2 regions of the Spirillospora sp. NPDC048823 genome follow, and region 2 is predicted to be linked to the other one. Evidence: riboswitches for the same ligand, from Rfam matches in the RefSeq annotation. Region 2 holds a riboswitch; the other holds the start of a gene.
The links. A riboswitch is a leader RNA that binds a small molecule or an ion and turns the genes downstream of it on or off. The one in region 2 is predicted to bind glycine.
Positions count from the first base shown of each region.

Region 1: it holds a riboswitch for glycine, as region 2 does, so the genes downstream of both, gcvP (aminomethyl-transferring glycine dehydrogenase) here and gcvT (glycine cleavage system aminomethyltransferase GcvT) in region 2, are expected to answer to the same signal.

Region 1 covers NZ_JBICUT010000008.1:39,723-49,280, reverse strand. Annotated here, with positions in the region: gene ACGFK0_RS19770 (MerR family transcriptional regulator) at 1-3, shown strand, start outside; gene ACGFK0_RS19765 (YbhN family protein) at 77-2,584, opposite strand; glycine riboswitch at 2,852-2,946, shown strand; glycine riboswitch at 2,947-3,054, shown strand; gene gcvP (aminomethyl-transferring glycine dehydrogenase) at 3,117-5,993, shown strand; gene ACGFK0_RS19755 (tetratricopeptide repeat protein) at 6,111-7,241, shown strand; gene ACGFK0_RS19750 (PPOX class F420-dependent oxidoreductase) at 7,247-7,672, opposite strand; gene ACGFK0_RS19745 (alpha/beta family hydrolase) at 7,723-8,343, shown strand; gene ACGFK0_RS19740 (DUF5999 family protein) at 8,449-8,652, opposite strand; gene ACGFK0_RS19735 ((Fe-S)-binding protein) at 8,930-9,558, shown strand, end outside.
Region 2 covers NZ_JBICUT010000011.1:117,000-126,557, forward strand. Annotated here, with positions in the region: gene glyA (serine hydroxymethyltransferase) at 1-650, opposite strand, end outside; gene gcvH (glycine cleavage system protein GcvH) at 653-1,042, opposite strand; gene gcvT (glycine cleavage system aminomethyltransferase GcvT) at 1,112-2,206, opposite strand; glycine riboswitch at 2,372-2,468, opposite strand; gene ACGFK0_RS24610 (hypothetical protein) at 2,519-2,839, opposite strand; gene ACGFK0_RS24615 (M50 family metallopeptidase) at 3,084-4,382, shown strand; gene ACGFK0_RS24620 (PLP-dependent cysteine synthase family protein) at 4,372-5,469, opposite strand; gene ACGFK0_RS24625 (hypothetical protein) at 5,558-6,664, shown strand; gene ACGFK0_RS24630 (ATP-dependent DNA ligase) at 6,689-8,341, opposite strand; gene ACGFK0_RS24635 (hypothetical protein) at 8,351-8,788, shown strand; gene ACGFK0_RS24640 (SDR family NAD(P)-dependent oxidoreductase) at 9,285-9,558, opposite strand, start outside.

The sequences.
Region 1 (9,558 bases), on a different contig from region 2:
TGACGACCACGGCCTGACGACCACGGCCTGACGACCACGGCCTGACGACCACGGCCTGACGACCACGGGCAGGCGATCAGAGCGACTCCCGGCGCTGCAGGTAGGTGAACGCGCCCCATCCCGGCAGGACCGGCAACCACAGCGTGAGAAGCCGGAAGAGCAGCACCGCCGACGTCGCCGTCTCCGCGGTGAGCCCCGAGATCGTCAGCGCGAGCGTCAGGGCCCCCTCGACGGCGCCGAGGCCACCGGGCGTCGGTGCCGCCGACCCGACCGCGTTGGCGGTGAGGAAGACCACCACGACGGTCGTCAGCGGCAGCGACCCGCCGAAGGCGCGGATCGAGGCGTCCAGGCAGAGCACGAACGCCGCCGTCAGCAGCAGCGTCCCGCCCATTCCCGTGACCAGCTTCTTCGGGGTCTGCAGGACGTCCACCAGCCGGGGCACCACACCGGAGAACATGCTCTTCAGCCGCGACGTGACCTCCCGCCGGACCCGCGGGACGGTCATCGCCAGCCCCGCCAGCAGCCCCAGCGACAGCACCGCGATGACGATCGTGCGGGACGGCGCGAGGTCCTGTGTCGCCTTCGTCGTCGAGCCGGTGAGGAACCCGAACAGGATCAGCAGCAGGATGTGCGTGACCAGCCCCATCAGCTGCGACGCGCCGACGCTCGCCACCGCCAGGCCGGGCCGCAGCCCCGAGCGCTGCAGGTAGCGGGTGTTGACCGCGACGCCGCCCACGGCCGCCGGCGCCACCAGCTTCACGAACGACGCGGCGACCTGGACCAGCACCGTCCGCCCCAGCGGCAGCCGCTCCGGCACGAACCCCATCAGCATGAGCGCCGCGGCCACGTAGGTGAGGGCCGCCCCGCCCAGCGCGGCCAGGGCCCAGTGCCAGCTCGCCGCGGACGCCATGGTCCCCACGTCCATGCTCGCGACCTGCGGGATGACGATGTAGGCCGCGATCGACAGCGCCACGATGCTGAAGATCGTCCGGGGCCGGAACCGTTCCAGCCTGGCCGGTGCGACCTCCGTCTCCGGCTTCAACCGGACGATCTGCTCCCGGATGCGGGTCAGCACCTCCCGGTCGTGGCGCAGCGCCGTCCGGGTCGTCCGCGACAGCGCCACCCTCTGCAGCAGCGGCACCGCGGCGGCCAGAGGCTCCTCGCCCAGCACCGACGCGGCGGTGCGGACCGCCCGCTCCGGCCCCGCCCGCAGCGCGAGCGTCGTCAGCAGCTGCGCCAGGTCGAGCCGCAGCGCCAGGTCGCCCGACGCGGTCTCCCCGGCCCGCAGGTCGGTGATGTAGGCGCGGCCGTCGCCGCCGACCACGATGGCCTCGTCCTGCAGCCGCCGGTGCGCGAGCCGGCCCGCCTGCAGCGAACGGAACTGCCGCCACACGTCCGTCAGCAGCGCGTCGGTGATCTCCTCGCCGGGGACGTCGGCGAGCCGCCGCCCCGGCACGTGCTCGAACGCCAGCAGCGCCGCCTCCGTGCCGACCTCCGACGTGCCGACCAGACGGGGGGTCCGGGCGCCCGCGGCGTCCACCGCGTACGCCATCAGCGACTCCTGCTCCAGGGACCTGCGCAGCGACCGCAGCGCCCGCCCCGTCGTCGTGGACCGCAGCCGCAGCAGCCGCCAGACGCGATACAGCACCCCCGCCGTCTGCTGGTCGCGGTCCAAGACGCGGAGTTCGAGGTCCCATTCGCCGCGGCCGCCGTGGCGGACCGGGAGACGCGCACCGCCGCCGTCCCCCTCCTCGTCCCCGTCCCCGTCCCCGTCCTCGGGACGGGGGGCGAGGACGACGCCGTACCGGCGGGTCTCCTCGGCGCCGCCGGCGGGGTCGTCCAGGCGCGCGGCCCGCTCCGGGCGCAGCCCGAGCCGTTCGAGCGCCGCGACGACCGCCGTGCCCGCGGGACGCGGGTTCGGCGTGCCGACGACGTACAGGGTGCCGTGGCCGATGGCGCGTCCGAGGAAGTAGGTGGCCGCCAGCGCGGACACCGAGGCGTAGTTGGCGGTGAGGCCGGTCAGCGCCGCCAGCCCGATCATCGTCCACGTCGCGGCCTGCCACCGGGCGCGCCCGGCCATTCCGACCGCGCTGACGAAAGCGATCACGGGGGCGATGTCGGTGTGGATGGGGGCCGTCTCCGTGCCGCCCCAGATCAGCGAGTCCAAGACGCCGCCGGGCGCCGCCCGCACCACGAGGTCGTCCAGCCCGACCGTGATCCCGAATGCGATCATGGCGGCCAGCAGCGCGATCGCGACACGCGTCCCGTCCTTGTGGAACAGCCGCTCGATGCCGAACGCGATCGGCGCGGCCAGCACGCCGAAGCTGGAGATCAGCGTGGCCAGGGACAGCAGCAGCCAGGGCGCGTGCGCGGTGCCCTCCTGGATGTCGGCGTGCAGGCCGTGCGTCGTCCCCTTCGCGAACGACACCAGCAGCATCACCGCCGCCAGGCCGGTCACCGACGCGGCGAACCTGATGGCGTCCGACGGGCGGCGGATCCGGTCGGGCTGGGCGGGCTCGTCGACGGGCACACCTGAGGCCGCGCCCTGCCTGGGACGCACCGTTCCGTCGCGGGTCTGCGTCACGCCGTACCGCCGCCCTGACCATCCGTCATCGCGATCAGCGTCCCAGAACCGGCGGCGCGCCGTCGAGCGGCCGGCGGCCGTCCGGCCGTCGTGTGTGCACCGGCAGCCCCATCTCGCGTCCCGAGGCCCCGAGGCCCGTTACCTCCCAGGTCAGACCTCCATATCCTACTCATTGGTAAGGCGGGATGCCGCCGGTCGCTCGCGCCGGGCCGGGGAGGGCCGATCCCGGGCCGCGGCTTTGGGTAGGGTTTGTCGAGGACATGCCGTCGACCCTGTGCGGGAGAGACCCCACGCCGCCAGCGTGGGGCGCCGAAGGGGCAACCTCCCCGGAACCTCTCAGGCAAAAGGACCGCTGGGCGAGGCACCTCTGGAAAGCAGGCGTCGGTCCCCGCACGCGGGGAAGGGCGTCTCACCGAAGGGGAAACCCCGCCGCGCGGGTGAAGCTCTCAGGTGCCGATGACAGAGGGGGAGACCGGCCGCCGGCCCCGCGCCGGCGGCGGATCTGAGCATCGCAGCAGCCAGGAGGCTCTCCATGACCGCCCAGTTCTTCGCCCCCGTGGCCTCGCCGCAGCACCCCCGTTCCACGTTCGCCGACCGGCATGTCGGCCCCTCCGCCGCCGACCAGGCCCGGATGCTCGCCGTGATCGGCTACTCCGGCATCGAGGCCCTCATCGACGACGCGGTGCCCGCCGCGATCCGCACGTCCAGGCCGCTGGACCTGCCGCCCGCGCTGAGCGAGCCCGCCGCGCTGGAACGGCTGCGCGAGCTCGCCGCCCGCAACACCGTCCTGACGTCCATGATCGGCCTCGGCTACCACGGCACGGTCACCCCGGCCGTCATCCTGCGCAACGTCATGGAGAACCCCGGCTGGTACACCGCCTACACCCCCTACCAGCCGGAGATATCCCAGGGGCGCCTTGAGGCCCTGCTGAACTTCCAGACCGTGGTCGCCGACCTGACGGGCCTGCCGGTCGCGAACGCGTCCATGCTGGACGAGGGAACCGCCGCCGCAGAGGCGATGGCCCTCGCCCACCGCGTCTCCAGGCGCAAGGACCCAGGGACGTTCCTGGTCGACGCCGACGCCCTCCCGCAGACGATCGACGTCGTGCGGACGCGGGCCGTCCCGCTCGGCATCGAGGTGGTCACCGCCGACCTGGCCGGCGGGCTTCCCGAGGGGGACTTCTTCGGCGTGCTGCTGCAGTACCCGGGCGCGTCCGGCGCCGTCCGCGACCTGGAGCCGGTCATCGGCCAGGCGCACGACCGCGGCGCCAGGGTCGTCGTCGCCGCCGACCTGCTCGCGCTGACGCTGCTGCGCCCGCCGGGCGAGTCCGGCGCCGACATCGCCGTGGGCTCGACGCAGCGGTTCGGCGTCCCGTACGGCTTCGGCGGCCCGCACGCCGGCTACATGGCGGTCGGCGAGGGGATCCAGCGGCAGCTCCCCGGACGGCTCGTCGGCGTGTCCGTCGACGCCGGCGGCGCCCCCGCGCACCGGCTGGCGCTGCAGACCCGCGAGCAGCACATCCGGCGCGAGAAGGCCACCAGCAACATCTGCACCGCGCAGGTCCTCCTCGCCGTCATGGCGAGCATGTACGCCGTCTACCACGGGCCGGAGGGACTCGCCGCGATCGCCCAGCGGACGCACCGCCGCGCCGCGGAGATCGCCGCGGGGCTGCGCGGCGGCGGCGTGGAGATCGTCCACGACGCGTTCTTCGACACCGTCCTCGCCCGCGTCCCCGGCCGCGCCGCGGAGGTCGTCGCCGCGGCCCGCGAGCGCGGGATCAACCTGCGTCCCGCCGGCGCCGACCACGTCGGGATCGCCTGCGACGAGACGACGCTGCCCCGGCACGTCACCGCCGTCCTGGAGGCGTTCGGCGTCCCGGCCGCCGGCGCCGCCGAGGCGGCCGAGGCGCTCCCGGACGGGCTGCGCCGCGAGAGCCCCTACCTGACCCACCCGGTCTTCCACGCGCACCGCTCCGAGACCGCGATGCTGCGCTACCTGCGCAGACTCCAGGACAAGGACATCGCCCTCGACCGCTCCATGATCCCGCTCGGTTCCTGCACGATGAAGCTGAACGCCACCGCCGAGATGGAGCCGATCACCTGGCCGGAGTTCGCGGACATCCACCCGTTCGCCCCCGTCGACCAGGCCGCCGGCTACGTCGAGCTGATCGGCGAACTGGAGCGCGCGCTCGCCGAGATCACCGGGTACGCCGAAGTCTCCGTCCAGCCGAACGCCGGCTCGCAGGGCGAGCTGGCCGGCCTGCTCGCCATCCGCGGCTACCACGCATCCCGCGGCGAGCGGCACCGGGACGTGTGCCTGATCCCGTCGTCCGCGCACGGCACCAACGCCGCCAGCGCCGTCATGGCCGGGATGCGCGTCGTCGTCGTCAAGTGCGACGAAGGCGGCAACGTCGCCCTCGACGACCTGCACGCCAAGATCGGCCGGCACGGCGACCGGCTCGCCGCGATCATGGTGACCTACCCGTCCACGCACGGCGTCTTCGAGGAGACGATCACCGACGTGTGCGCGGCCGTGCACGAGGCCGGCGGCCAGGTCTACGTGGACGGCGCCAACCTCAACGCGCTCGTCGGCCTGGCCCGTCCCGGCGAGTTCGGGTCGGACGTCTCGCACCTCAACCTGCACAAGACGTTCTGCATCCCGCACGGCGGCGGCGGCCCCGGCGTCGGGCCGATCGGCGTCCGCGAGCACCTGGCCCCGTTCCTGCCGAACCACCCGCTCCGCGCCGAGGCGGGCCCCGAGACGGGCGTCGGCCCGATCTCCGCGGCGCCGTGGGGCTCGGCGGGCATCCTGCCGATCTCCTGGGCGTACATCGCGATGATGGGCCCGGACGGCCTGCGCGCCGCCACCGAGGGTGCGATCGTCGGCGCCAACTACCTCGCCGCCCGCCTCGCGCCGCACTACCCGATCCTGTACACCGGCCGCAACGGCCTCGTCGCCCACGAGTGCATCGCCGACCTCCGGAAGATCACGAAGGAGACCGGGATCACCGCCGAGGACGTCGCCAAGCGCCTCATCGACTACGGCTTCCACGCCCCGACCCTGTCGTTCCCCGTCGCCGGAACCCTGATGATCGAGCCGACCGAGTCCGAGGACCTCGCCGAGCTCGACCGGTTCTGCGACGCCATGATCGAGATCCGCCGCGAGATCCAGCGGGTCGCCGACGGCGGCTACGACCGCGAGGACAACCCCCTCAAGAACGCCCCGCACACCGCCGCCTGCCTCATCTCCGACGACTGGAAGCACGCCTACACCCGCCAGGAGGCCGCCTACCCCGTCCCCGCCCTGCGCGACGACAAGTACTGGCCGCCCGTCCGCCGCATCGACCAGGCGTACGGCGACCGCAACCTCGTCTGCTCCTGCCCGCCCCCGGACGCCTTCGAGGACTGAGCCCGGAAGCGGGGGCACAATTCGTGATCTTGGTGAGGTTCAGGGTGTCGCCGCGAGACGTGGAAGGGCCGGATCGCTAGGCTTTTCCGGCGACCCCGACCCCCAGAGGGCAGATCGATGAGCGAGTCACCGGAGCGTGTGTCCGACGACCCGGCGCAGTTGTGCGAGGAGGCGCGGAACCTCGCCGAGAACGGTGCGGCGGAGAGGGCGGCGCCGCTGTTCGAGAGGGTGCTCGCGCTCGGTGAGACGCCCTGGCGGGCGCAGGCCGCGCTGGGGCTGGCCGTCGTCCTCGACGACTCCGGTGACGTGGAGGGGGCGCGGGAGGCGGACCGCGCCGCGATCGCCACCGGGGATCCCGAGTACGGGCCGCGCGCCGCCTACCATCTGGCCCTCACGCACGAGCGGGCCGGTGAGCACGGCCGGGCGGCGCCCGCCTGGCGGGTCGTGGTCGACTTCGGCAACGCCGCCTACCTTCCGCCCGCCCACCTGGCGCTCGCCCGGATCGCCGACGACGCCGGCGAGTTCGACGAGGCCCGCGAGCACTGGGAGGCGGTGATCGGGACCGGTGACGCCGAGTACGGGCCGCCCGCCGCGCACGACCTGGCCCAGCGGCTGCTGGAACGCGGCGATCCCGCGCGGGCCCAGCGGATCCTCGCCGCCGGGCTCAGGCTGATCGACCGGGCCACCGCCCCGTACGCCTACGCGCGGCTCGCCGTGGCGCTCGGCATCTCCTACCTCGATCAGGCGATCGGCGCGTTCGGCGCGGCGCTGGGGGAGGAGCCGCCCGACCTGGAGGTGGGGCCGCTGGCCACCGAGCTGCTGGCGCGGACGCTGCCGCTGCGGGGACGCGCCGCCGAGGCGGGCGAGGTGTGGCGGCGGGGCCTGGCCGACCCGGGCACCGCGGGGCAGGTCCGGGCGCGGCTGCGCCGCGACTTCGGCGACGGCGAGGAGGACGGCGAACCCGCCGACCTGTGGTGGGAGCCGGTCCTGGAGCAGGCGGCGTCGGACGGGACGCTCCCCGCGCTCACCGGTGAGGCCTTCGGCGCCCTCGACCACATGTACGCGCTGCTCGGCGTCCGGTACGCCGACGGCCCGGCCGAGCGGCGGCCGGGCGAGACGCACGAGGTGCTCGGAAAGGCGGTGCGGGTCCCGAGCGACTACGCGTGGGGTCCGCTGCTGCACGAGAGCTTCGCCGAGCGGCTCCGCCTCGCGACGGGCACGCCCGTCCCCGGCTGGCCCGACGCCTGAACCCGTCAGTCCGCGATGGCGCGTTCGGCGACCACCTTGGTGATGCGGGCGCGGACGAGGTACTCGGTGGGGACGGCGTTGCGGGCCCCGAACTCCTCGGCGCGTTCCGCGCCCATGTAGCGGCGGCCGATGACGGTGGCCCAGCGGCGCATCTCGCCGAGGTCCTCGACGAGGGACGCCTCGGCCTGGAGCAGCACGTAGGAGAACGGCGGCGTCTGGTCGTCCACGCAGATCGAGACGCGCGGGTCGCGGGCCAGGCTACGGCCCTTGACGGTGTCGCGGCCGGTGTTGAACAGCACGTCGTCGCCGTCGAGGACGAACCAGACCGGCGTGACGTGCGGTGTTCCGTCCTTGCGGGTGACGCCCGCCTTGCCGGTGCGGGTGCCCTCGGAGACGAAGTCGCGCCACTCTTCGTCGGTCATCTTCTCCATGGGGACAGTCTGCCGCAGTGATCGTCCCGCGGGCGGCTACGGTGAGCCGCATGGAGATCGTGACGGTGCACGGGCCGGCGGAGGTGACGCTGGACGAGGCGGCCGATCCGCCGTTCCTGCTGGTGCTGACGCACGGGTCGAACGGGGGAGTGGACGCGCCCGACCTGCTGGCCGTCCGGGAGACCGCGCTCGGCCTGGGAGGCGCCGTCGCGCGGGTGACGCAGCCGTTCCGGCTCGCCGGGCGCCGCGCACCGGGCCCCGCGGCGAAGCAGGACGAGGCGTGGCTGGAGATCGTCGGCGTGGTCCGGGACGGGTTCGGGGACGTCCCTCTGATCCAGGGCGGGCGGAGCAACGGCGCCCGGGTGGTGTGCCGGACGGCGGCGCCCGCCGGTGCGGCGGGCGTCGTGGCGCTGGCCTTCCCGCTCCGCCCGCCGCGCAACCCGGAGAAGACCCGGGTGGAGGAGCTGCGTTCGGCGGGGGTGGAGGTCCTCGTCGTCAACGGCGACCGTGACCCGTTCGGTGTTCCGGACGCGGCGGACGCGGCGCATGTCGCGGTGCTGGCGGGGGAGCGGCACGATCTGAACCGGGACCCCGCCGCGGCCGGGAGGGCGGCGGAGCCGTGGTTGCGGAGATGGGCGGCCCGTCCGGTGCGGACGGGCGGCCGGGAGTAGTGGCGGATCTGCTCCGGGCCCCGTGCGGGCCCGGAGACTCCGGGCAGGTGGCCGTGCCCCCGAGGATGATCATCCGTTCGAACTAGTCCCCCGTGGAGACCCCGTTCAAGCGGCGGACGGAGCCTGCAGGTCCGTCGGCCGGTGCGGTGCGATGATTCCCCCGTCGGGCAGCAGCTCACCGGTGTCCTCGAAGAGCACGACGCCGTTGCACAGCAGGCTCCACCCCTGCTCGGGGTGCGAGATCAGCGTCCGGGCGGCGTCGCGGTCGGGTGCAGTGTGTGCGGGACAGGGCGGCTGGTGCGGGCACATCGTGGTGCCTCCGGTCTCAACTACTGGTCGGTCGTGGTGCTTTCTCTAATTGACGCACCCCAGTGTGGAACGGTTCGCCATGACCGGCTATAGCCCGTTGGGACGGTTGTCGTTTGGTACCGGGGTACCGGAGCGCTGTGACCCGTCTCACCCCGGGGTGCCAGGCACAGCGTCCCTCCCGCACGTGACGGATGAAGAACGACACGCCGTCGGGGAGCGGAAACCCCTACGATGTTCGGCGGGAACGGCTTTGCGAGGCGTGGGGGGAGTGAGGCCGGTGCGGGTCGCGCTGTCCGTCGCCTGCTTCGACGACGCGCTGTTCCCCGGCACCGCGAAGGCCGTGACCGTCCTGCTGGAACGGCTGGGGCACGAGGTCGTGTACCCGCCGGGGCAGACGTGCTGCGGCCAGATCCACTGGACGTCCGGCTACCACCGCGAGGCCGCCGGCCTCGCCCGCGCGTACACGGCCGCGTTCGAGGGCACCGAGGTCGTGGTCGCCGCGTCCGCGTCCTGCGCGGCCACCGTCCGCGACGCCTACCCGCGGATCGCGCGGGCGTCCCGCGACCCGGGCCTGGCCCGCGCCGCCGAGGCCCTCACCGTCTGCGAGCTGACGGAGTTCCTCGTCGACGTCCTCGGCGTCACCGACGTCGGCGCCTACTTCCCGCACCGGGTCACCTACCACCCGTCCTGCCAGTCCGCCCGCACGCTCGGCGTGGGCGACCGGCCGCTGCGGCTGCTGCGCGCCGTCAAGGGCCTCGACCTGGTGGAACTGCCCGCGGCGGCGGAGTGCTGCGGGTTCGGGGGCGCCTTCGCGATGAAGAACGCGGACGTGTCGGTCGCGATGGTCGCCGACAAGGTCGGGCACATCCGCGGCACGGGCGCCGACGTGGTGTGCGCGGTCGACAA
Region 2 (9,558 bases):
ACGGGCGACGGGTGCAGGCCCGCGGCGACGAGGCCGGCGAAGTGCGCCATGTCGACCATGAGCAGGGCACCGGACGAGTCGGCGATCTCCCGGAACGCCGGGAAGTCGAGCTGCCGCGGATACGCCGACCAGCCCGCCACGATCATCTTGGGACGGTGCTCGGCCGCGAGGGACGCCACCTCGTCCATGTCGACCAGGCCGTCCTCCGCGCGGACGTGGTACGGCACCACGTTCAGCGTCTTGCCGGAGTAGTTCAGCCGCATCCCGTGGGTGAGGTGCCCGCCGTGCGCGAGGTCGAGCCCGAGGATCGTGTCGCCGTGCTGCAGCATCGCGAAGTACACGGCCGTGTTGGCCTGCGCGCCGCTGTGCGGCTGGACGTTCGCGTGCTCGGCGCCGAACAGCGACTTGGCGCGGTCGATGGCGAGCTGCTCGGTGACGTCGACGTGCTCGCAGCCGCCGTAGTAGCGCCGGCCGGGGTAGCCCTCGGCGTACTTGTTGGTGAGGACTGAGCCCTGCGCCTCCAGGACCGACACCGGCGCGAAGTTCTCCGAGGCGATCATTTCGAGGGTGGACTGCTGCCGACGGAGCTCGGCGGCGACGGCCGCGGCGACCTCCGGGTCGGCCGCGGCGAGCGAATCGTTCAGGCTCAAGATCAGCTCTCCTCGATCAGCTTGTCGTAGGCGACGGAGTCGAGCAGGTCGCCCGGCTCGTCGGAGATGCGGACCTTGAAGATCCAGCCCTCGCCGTACGGGTCGTCGTTGATGACCTTGGGCTCGTCCACCACCGCGCTGTTGATCGCGGTGATCTCGCCGCTGACGGGGGAGTAGATGTCGCTGACGGACTTGGTCGACTCGATCTCGCCGCAGGGCTCGCCCGCCTCGACGGCGTCGCCCTCGGACGGCTGCAGTTCGAGGTAGACGATCTCCCCGAGGGCGTCGGCGGCGTGCGCGGTGATGCCGATGGTGACGATGCCGTCCTCGCCACCGAGGCCGGACACCCACTCGTGCTCTTCGCTGTAGCGGAGCTGCTCCGGAACGCTCACGATCACTTCTTTCTGGTCATGGTGGGGTGTCACTGTGGGGGTGACCCCCGCACCCTCACACCTTCTCTTCTAGGAACGCTTGTAGAACGGGAGGGCGACCACGTCCACCGGCTCGTGCCGGCCGCGGACGTCCACCGCGAGGTCCGTCTCCTCGGCGCCGCTGTCGAGGTACGCCAAGGCGATCGGCGTGCCCAGTGTGGGCGACGGGGCGCCGCTCGTCACGACCCCGCACGGCGTGCCGCCCGACGTGACGACCTGATACCCCTTTCGCGGCGCGCGACGCCCGCGCGCGACCAGTCCCACGAGCCTACGGCCGGGCGGGGTCTGCGCCAGCGCCGCCAAGGCGGTCTTTCCAACGAAGTCGCCCGGCTTGTCCAGCTTCACGATCCGGCCGAGGCCCGCCTCGAACGGCGTCGTCTCGGCCGTCAGCTCGTTGCCGTACAGCGGCATGCCCGCTTCGAGACGGAGCGTGTCGCGCGCGGACAGCCCGGCGGGGACGACGCCGTCCACCCCGGCGAGCGCCTTCCACAGCGCGACGGCGTCGGACGCGTCGACGAACAGCTCGAAGCCGTCCTCGCCCGTGTACCCGGTGCGCGCGATGAGGGCGTCGACGCCCGCGACCCGCCCGGCGACGACCGCGTAGTACTTGAGGTCGGCGACGGCGGCGTCGGTGAACCCTTCGAGAATTTCCTGGGAACGGGGACCCTGCAGGGCGATCAGCCCGTAGGTGCCGGAACGGTCCTCGACGGCCGCCTCGAAGGCCGCTGCCCGTTCGGTCAGCGCCTCCCGGACGACGCCCGTGTTGGCGGCGTTCGCGACGACCATCCAGGTGGCGTCGGCGAGCCGGTAGACGATCACGTCGTCCAGGACGCCGCCGTCCTGCCCGCAGACCACCGTGTAGCGGGCCTTGCCCACCGGCATCGACGCGAGACTGCCGACCAGCGCGAAGTCGAGCGCCGCGCCCGCGCCCGGCCCGGAGACGAAGATCTCCCCCATGTGCGACAGGTCGAACAGCCCCGCGCCGGTGCGGACGGCCTGGTGCTCGGCGGTCTCGCTCGCGTAGCGCAGCGGCATCAGGTAGCCGGCGAAATCGACGAGGTTCGCGCCGAGGTCCTGGTGGACGTCGTGCAGCGGCGTCTTCTTCGCGGTCGGGTCGGCGGACATCGGTTCGGCTCCTTCGTCGCGGGCGCGTATGGTCCATCGTCCCACTCGCGCACCGGTCGGCTCGGTGCCTCCCCCTCTGTCATCGGCGCCTGAGAGATTCACCCGCCACCGGGGCGGGCTTTCACCTTCGGCGGGGGACCCGGGCCCCCGCTTTCCAGAGGTCGCCGTACCCGTGCGGTCCATGGTGCCTGAGAGGTTCCGGGGAGGATTTGCTCCTTCGGCGTCCCTCACCGGCTGCAAGGGACTCTCCCGCACGGGATCATCGGCTGCGCCAGTATTGCATTCCTCTGCGTGCGTCCGATACCGCCGGATTCAGCGCGGCTGGGCGGGCGGGGACGACGACAGGGCCTTCATGCACGCGCGCAGGGCTGTCATGCGCTTCTTGATCTCCTTCTCGGCCGGTGTGGCGGTCGGGTTCGGGCTGGGCAGCTCAACGCCCTGCTTGCGCATGCAGTCGTTGAACGCCTTGGCCGCCTTCGACTGCCCGGGCGGGGTGGGCAGGACCGTCGTCCCCTTGCCGGACGACGAGGACGAAGGGCCGGGTGACTCGGCGGCCCCGCCGCCGTCGCCGGAGCCGCCGCATCCGGCCAGGGCGAGCATCAACGCCAGGGCCGCTACATGACCGCGTTTCAAGGCAGTACCTCCATGGACCGGGGTGGGGCCGCCATGATGCGCAGGTGGCGTGGCGCGCGAATACTCTCGTGCGTGCCAATGGCGTGGGGGCCGCTTAGCAACTCGGTTCCAATTCGGGGCCGTGAGGGCGTCCGGCCGCCTTGCGCGCTGGTTCAACCAAACCGGGAGCCGTGCCGTACTCTGAGTTGGGTTGCTGGAGACCACCCCCCGGTGAGCGGGGTGCACGACCGGAGGGGCTAGCCGCATGGCATACCTGGCTGGAGCGTTGATTCTGTTCTTCGGCCTCCTGGTGTCCATCGCGCTGCACGAGCTCGGGCACTTCTCGTTCGCCAAGCTGTTCAAGGTGCGGACCACCCAGTTCATGGTCGGGTTCGGTCCGACGATGTGGTCGTGGCGCCGCGGCGAGACCGAGTACGGGATCAAATGGATTCCGCTCGGCGGCTACATCCGGATGATCGGGATGCTGCCACCGCGCAAAGGAGACGCACCCGGGAAGATCCGGCAGGCCAGCACCGGCCCGTTCCAGGGGCTCATCGAGTCCGCGCGCGGGGTGGCGCTGGAGGAGGTTCGGCCGGGAGACGAGACCCGCGTCTTCTACGGCAAGAAGTGGTGGCAGAAGCTGCTGATCATGTCCGGCGGGCCCGCGATGAACCTGCTGCTGGCGGTGGTGTTCTTCGCGATCCTGCTGATGGGCATCGGCACGAACCAGCCGCAGCCGGTGATCCGGGAGGTCGCCGAATGCATGGTGCCGGCGAGCCAGTCCGAGCTCACCGAGTGCCCGGCGAACGCCGCGCCGACCCCGGCGAAGCAGGTCGGGCTGCAGGCCGGTGACCAGATCGTCGTGTTCGGCGGCCAGAAGATCGACGACTACCGGCAGCTGCAGGAGCTGATCCGCGGGGCGGGCGGGCAGACCGTGCCGATGACCGTCGAGCGCGACGGGCGGGACGTGAAGCTGAACGTCCCGATCACCCGCAACCGGATGTACCACCTGGAGGACCCGGACAAGATCGTCGAGGTCGGGTTCCTCGGCATCACGCCGACCAGCGCCGTCGAGCGGCAGGGCCCCGGCGCGGTCGCGAGCACGATGGGCGACCTCACCGCCCGCACCGCGGGCGCGCTGGTGCGGATGCCGGAGAAGATGGTCGGCATCTGGGAGGCGGCGTTCGGCGGGGAGGAACGCGACCCGAACGGCCCGATCGGGGTCGTCGGCGTCAGCCGGATCGGCGGGGACGTCGCCGCGTCCGACACCCTGACCGGGACCGAGAAGGTCTCCTACTTCGTGATGCTGCTCGGGTCGCTGAACCTCGCGGTCGGGATGTTCAACCTCGTCCCGCTGCTGCCGCTGGACGGAGGGCACATCGCAGGCGCCCTCCTGGAGGCGATCAAGAAGGCGTTCGCCAAGGTCTTCCGGAGGCCCGACCCCGGCTATGTGGACGTGGCCAAGGCGTTGCCGGTGACCTACGTGATGGCGGCCGTGCTGATCATCATGGGCGGGCTGCTCATCTACGCCGACCTCGTCAACCCCGTCCGTTTCACAGGGTAGCGGGCAGCTCACCGGTCTTCAGGAAACCGTTCAGCGCGGCGAGGTAGGGCCCTATGTCCAGGCCCTGCTCGGCCAGCCACGCGTCCGACCCGTAGGTGCCGGTGTAGCGTTCGGCACCGTCGCAGATCAGCGTGACGACGCTGCCGCGTTCCCCGGCCGCCCGCATCTGCGCGACCAGCACCGCCGCGCCCCACATGTTGGTGCCGGTCGAGCCGCCGACGTCGCGGCCGCTGACCTCGCTCGTCCAGCGCATCGCCGCGACGGACGCCGCGTCCGGTACCCGGATCATCCGGTCGATCACCGCGGGCATGAAGGACGGCTCGACGCGGGGACGGCCGATACCCTCGATCCGCGAGCCCGCCGCCGTCCGCTCCGGGTCCGCGTCGGCGAACGAGCCGAAGAACGCCGACCCCTCCGGGTCGACGACCGCGAGCCGCGTCTGGAACCGCCGGTACCGCGCGTACCGGCCGATCGTCGCGGACGTCCCGCCGGTGCCCGCGCCCACCACCACCCAGGACGGTTCGGGGAACCGCTCCAGCCGCATCTGCTCGAAGATCGACTCGGCGATGTTGTTGTTGCCGCGCCAGTCCGTGGCCCGCTCGGCGTAGGTGAACTGATCCATGAAGTGCCCGCCGCACTCGGCCGCCAGCCGCCGCGACTCGTCGTAGATCGACGACGGGTCGTCCACCAGATGGCAGCGGCCGCCGTGGAACTCGATGAGCTGGATCTTCTCCGGGCTGGTGGACGCGGGCATCACCGCGACGAACGGCAGCCCGAGCAGCCGCGCGAAGTACGCCTCCGACACCGCCGTCGATCCGCTGGATGCCTCGATGATCGTCGTGTCGGCGCGGATCCAGCCGTTCGCCAGCCCGTACAGGAACAGCGACCGCGCGAGCCGGTGTTTCAGGGAACCGGTGGGATGGACGGACTCGTCCTTCAGATACAGGTCGATGCCCCACTCCGGCGGCAGCGGGAACACGTGCAGGTGCGTGTCGGCGCTGCGGTTGGCGTCGGCGTCGACGAGCCGGACGGCCTCGGAGATCCATGCCCGGTACCCGGGGTCGCAGCGGTCCTCGATGCGGGTCACGGCGGTTTCTCCTCGGATCGTCGCTGATCGGCCGCGTCCCACGATATCCGTGCATGTCACCGGGCATGATGGAGGCTACGGGGGGCAGATGATCGGGATGTTCGACGCGCGGATCGTGGAGACCGGGCGGCTTCCGCTGTTCGGCTTCTTCGTCGCGTTCATGATCACTTTTGTGCTGACGCGGGTGAACGTCCGGCTGATCCGCTCGAACGTGCGGTGGTTCCGGAACGTGACCGCCGGTGACGTGCACATCCACCATGTCGTGTTCGGCGTCGTGCTGATGCTGGCGGGCGGCGTGGCGAGCCTGGCCGTCCCCGACGCGTTCGTCGGCCTCGACCTGGCGGCGGCCGTCGTGTTCGGGATGGGCTCCGCCCTCGTCCTGGACGAGTTCGCGCTGATCCTGCACCTCAGCGACGTCTACTGGACGGAGAAGGGCCGCGCTTCGGTCGACGCCGTCTTCGTCGCCATCGCCGTGACGGGGCTGCTGCTGCTCGGCGTCCACCCGCTCGGCTACGAGAGCCTCGGGCTGGACTCCGGCGCCGGCGCCGGCTCCATGTCGCCCTTCTACGCCGCGTTCCTCGTCGTCAACCTCGCCTTCGCCGTGCTGACGCTGCTGAAGGGCAAGATCTGGACCGGGCTCATCGGCCTGTTCGTCCCCGCGCTGCTGGTCATCGGCGCGATCCGGGTGGCGCGGCCCGGGTCGCCCTGGTCGCGCTGGCGGTACGACCGGGAGTCGCGCAGGTACCAGCGGGCCGTCCGGCGGGAGAAGTCGATCCGCCGGCCGCTCATCCGGGGCAAGATCTGGGTGCAGGAGTTCATCGCGGGACGGCACGACCTCATCCCGCCCGAGCTGCTGCAGCGCCGCAACGAGGCGGCCGAGCGCGCCCGCCGCCGGCGGCTCGCCCGCGTGCAGCGCAGGGCCGCGGCCCGAGCGGAGCGCAAGGCCGCGTCCCCCTTCCGGCGCAAGACCGGGACCTGGGCCGAACGCCGCGCCGAGGCCCGCGCGCGGCGCCGTGCCCAGACCCGTGCGCGGCGCGGCGCCGTCACCCGCGGCGGGAACGCGTCCCGGATGAGGACACGCGCCGCGTCCAGACGCCGCGACCGCCCGCCCGCCCCGGAACGCGACGCTCGCCAGTCCCCGGAGGAGGAGGAACCGCCGACCGGCGGGCGCCCCCGAGCCGGGACATCCGGCTGACCCGCCCCGGCCCGGGGCCGGGGGCTAGTCCGGGGGCCAGTCCATGACGGGGGTGACGGCGCGGACGGTTTCGATGGTGTCGGCCTCGGCGGCGGACTTGTCGGGCCGGTAGCGCAGGACGCGGGCGAAGCGGAGCGCGATGCCGCCCGGGTAGCGGGGGCTGTGCTGGACACCGTCGAACGCGATCTCGACGACCAGCTCGGGCCGGACGTGCACCGTCCAGTCGTCCTCGCGCACGGCGAGTTCGCGGAGCCGCTTCGTCTGCCAGGCCAGCATCTCGTCGGTGAGGCCCTTGAACGTCTTGCCGAGCATGACGAACCCGCCGGTCTCGGGGTCGCGGGCACCGAGATGCAGGTTGGACAGCAGCCCCTGCCGGCGGCCGTGCCCCCATTCGACGGCGAGGACGACGAGGTCGAGGGTGTGCCGCGGCTTCACCTTGATCCAGCCGGCGCCGCGCCGCCCGGCCGTGTAGGGGGAGTCGAGGGACTTGACGACCACGCCCTCGTGGCCGCGCGCGACCGCCTCGTCGAAGACGTCCTTGGCCCGCGCGGGGTCGGCGGTGACGATCCGGGGCATCCGCAGCTCCTCGGGGACGACCCGGGCCAGCGCCTCGTACCGCACCGCGCCCGCCGCATCGAGCAGATCGCCCCCGCCCTCTTCGGAGCGACCGCCCTCCGCGGAGCGACCGCCGCCCGGCGCGCCTTCGGCCTCGTCGTTCGTCGCAGGGGGACGACCGTCCGTGCCTTCCGGGGCGGCCTCGGGTTCGTCCAGGTACAGGACGTCGAACAGGTACACCGACAGCGGTACGGGTTCGGTGTTCTTGGCGGTCCGCGTGGCGGTGCGGGCGGCGGTGACCTGGAACGGGTGGGGACGCCGGTCCGGCCGGAGCGCGATCAGCTCGCCGTCGAACACGGCCGCCCGGACGGGCAGCTCCCGCATGGCCGCCACCACCTCGGGCAGCCGGGAGGTGATCTCGTCCAGCGTCCGGGTGAACACCCGCACCTCGCCGCCGGACACGTGCACCTGCGCGCGGATCCCGTCGAGCTTCCACTCGACGGCCGCCTCGTCGCCGAGCTTGCCGAACGCGTCGTCGATGGACGGGGCGGACGCCGCGAGCATCGGCTTGATCGGCCGCCCGACCTCCAGCGCGAACCCGCGCAGCCCGCCGACGCCGTCCGCGAAGGCGGCCGTGGCGACCGGCCCCAGCGACCCGCGCAGCATGAACGCCCGCCGCACCTCCGCGGACGGGACCTCGGCCGCCGCCGCGATGGCCTCGGCCATCACCCCGTCCAGCGCGCCCTGCCGCAGCTCGCCCGCCAGCAGCCTGATCAGGAAGTCCTGCTCGGTGCGGGTGGCGCGGCCGAACAGCGCCGCCAGCAGTTCGCGCCGCCGGGCGACCGAGCCCGGCCCGGAGACCGCGCCGATCTCGGTGAACGCGGCGTCCACCTCCGGGACGGTCAGGGACGGCTCCGCGGCGGGCGGCGGGATCTCCCGCAGGGACGCGTACCCGACCCCGATCTGGCGTTGCGGCAGCTCACCGGACAGGTAGGCGACCACGGTCGCGGCCTCGCCCGGCTCCGCCGCGCGCAGGCACTCCGCGAGCGCGGATACCTTGGCCTTACGGCCCGAGGTGCCCGCCACCGCCTGCGACGTCCGCGTGATCTCGGCTATCAGCACCCTCCCATTTTGACCACGGGGTCTGACAATCCACCGGGTCTACTCCGCGCCGGAGCCGCCGGGACGCCGGCGACGGGGCGGGCAGTCCGCCGGCTCCGGGTGGAGGCGCACCTGTACACGCCCGGCAACACCCCGACCCCGGTGAAGGACGCCGAGACCTACTACGACGAGCAGTGGGCGCAGGCGCACGGGGCCCCGCTGTTCCGGACGTACACGCTTGAGCGCCACCGGGGCATCGGCGACGAGGCGTACCGCTGGTTCAAGGCCGATGAGGCCGAGCCGACGGTGGTGGGAGAGGTCACCGCCCGGGTCCGCAACGCGGTCTTCACGGTGAGCTACAGCGAGCAGGCGTCCGGTGCGGGCGGCGGGGACGAGCGGGAGCGGGCGTGCCTCGGCAGGGCCACCGCCGCCGCCCGCGAAGTGCTCAGTGCGCTAAATCATTTCTGACCTGAATCGGCCGACCATGCCATACTTTCTGTCAACACCTTCTAGGGTGTTGCGGTAATAGGGGAGGGGTACGCCGATCATGTTCCATGCCGAGGCCATGTGATCGGCGTGCTGGCAACGCCTGGGAGGAGGAGGTCGACGACGTGACCGTGCAATCGGTAGGAATATCCTGGGTGTGATAACCCCAGGTCAGCAATCCGTTACGTCGACGGGCCGCGGAGTGGACCCCGCTCCGCGGCCCTTTTCGTTCCGGTGTCCAGACCAATGGCCCGCTGTTCGCGAACCATTTTCTAATACGTGGTTCGACATCAAGATAAAAGGCCGCGGAGTGGAACGGGTTATCGTTCCAGCAGGCCCGCCTTGATCCACACGTCGCGGGCAGGATCTGCGCCGTCCACGTACGCAGCCGGCCATCGCTCGACAACAGATCGGAGGGCATGATCCATCTCCTCTCACCGAGGGAGGGGTCAGGGAGGGCCGCGCCCGGACGTGGGCGCTACCCCCGGGAGGTGGGGATTCTGGCTATGAGCCGGAGGGCCGCGGGGGACACCCTGGAGAGGGTGTGCAGGAGGTGGCCCTCGAAGTTGACCGGGACCACGGCCTTGTTCTTGATGATGGCGTGGACGATCCGCTCGGCGACCTTCTCCGGCGGGTAGTTGCGCAGCTTGATGGCCTTCTGGCCGCGCTGCTGGAGTCGGTCGCGGGACGAGGCGTCGCCGTCGACGTAGGTGCCGTGCTCGACGATGCCGGTGCTGACGAAGCCGGGGCAG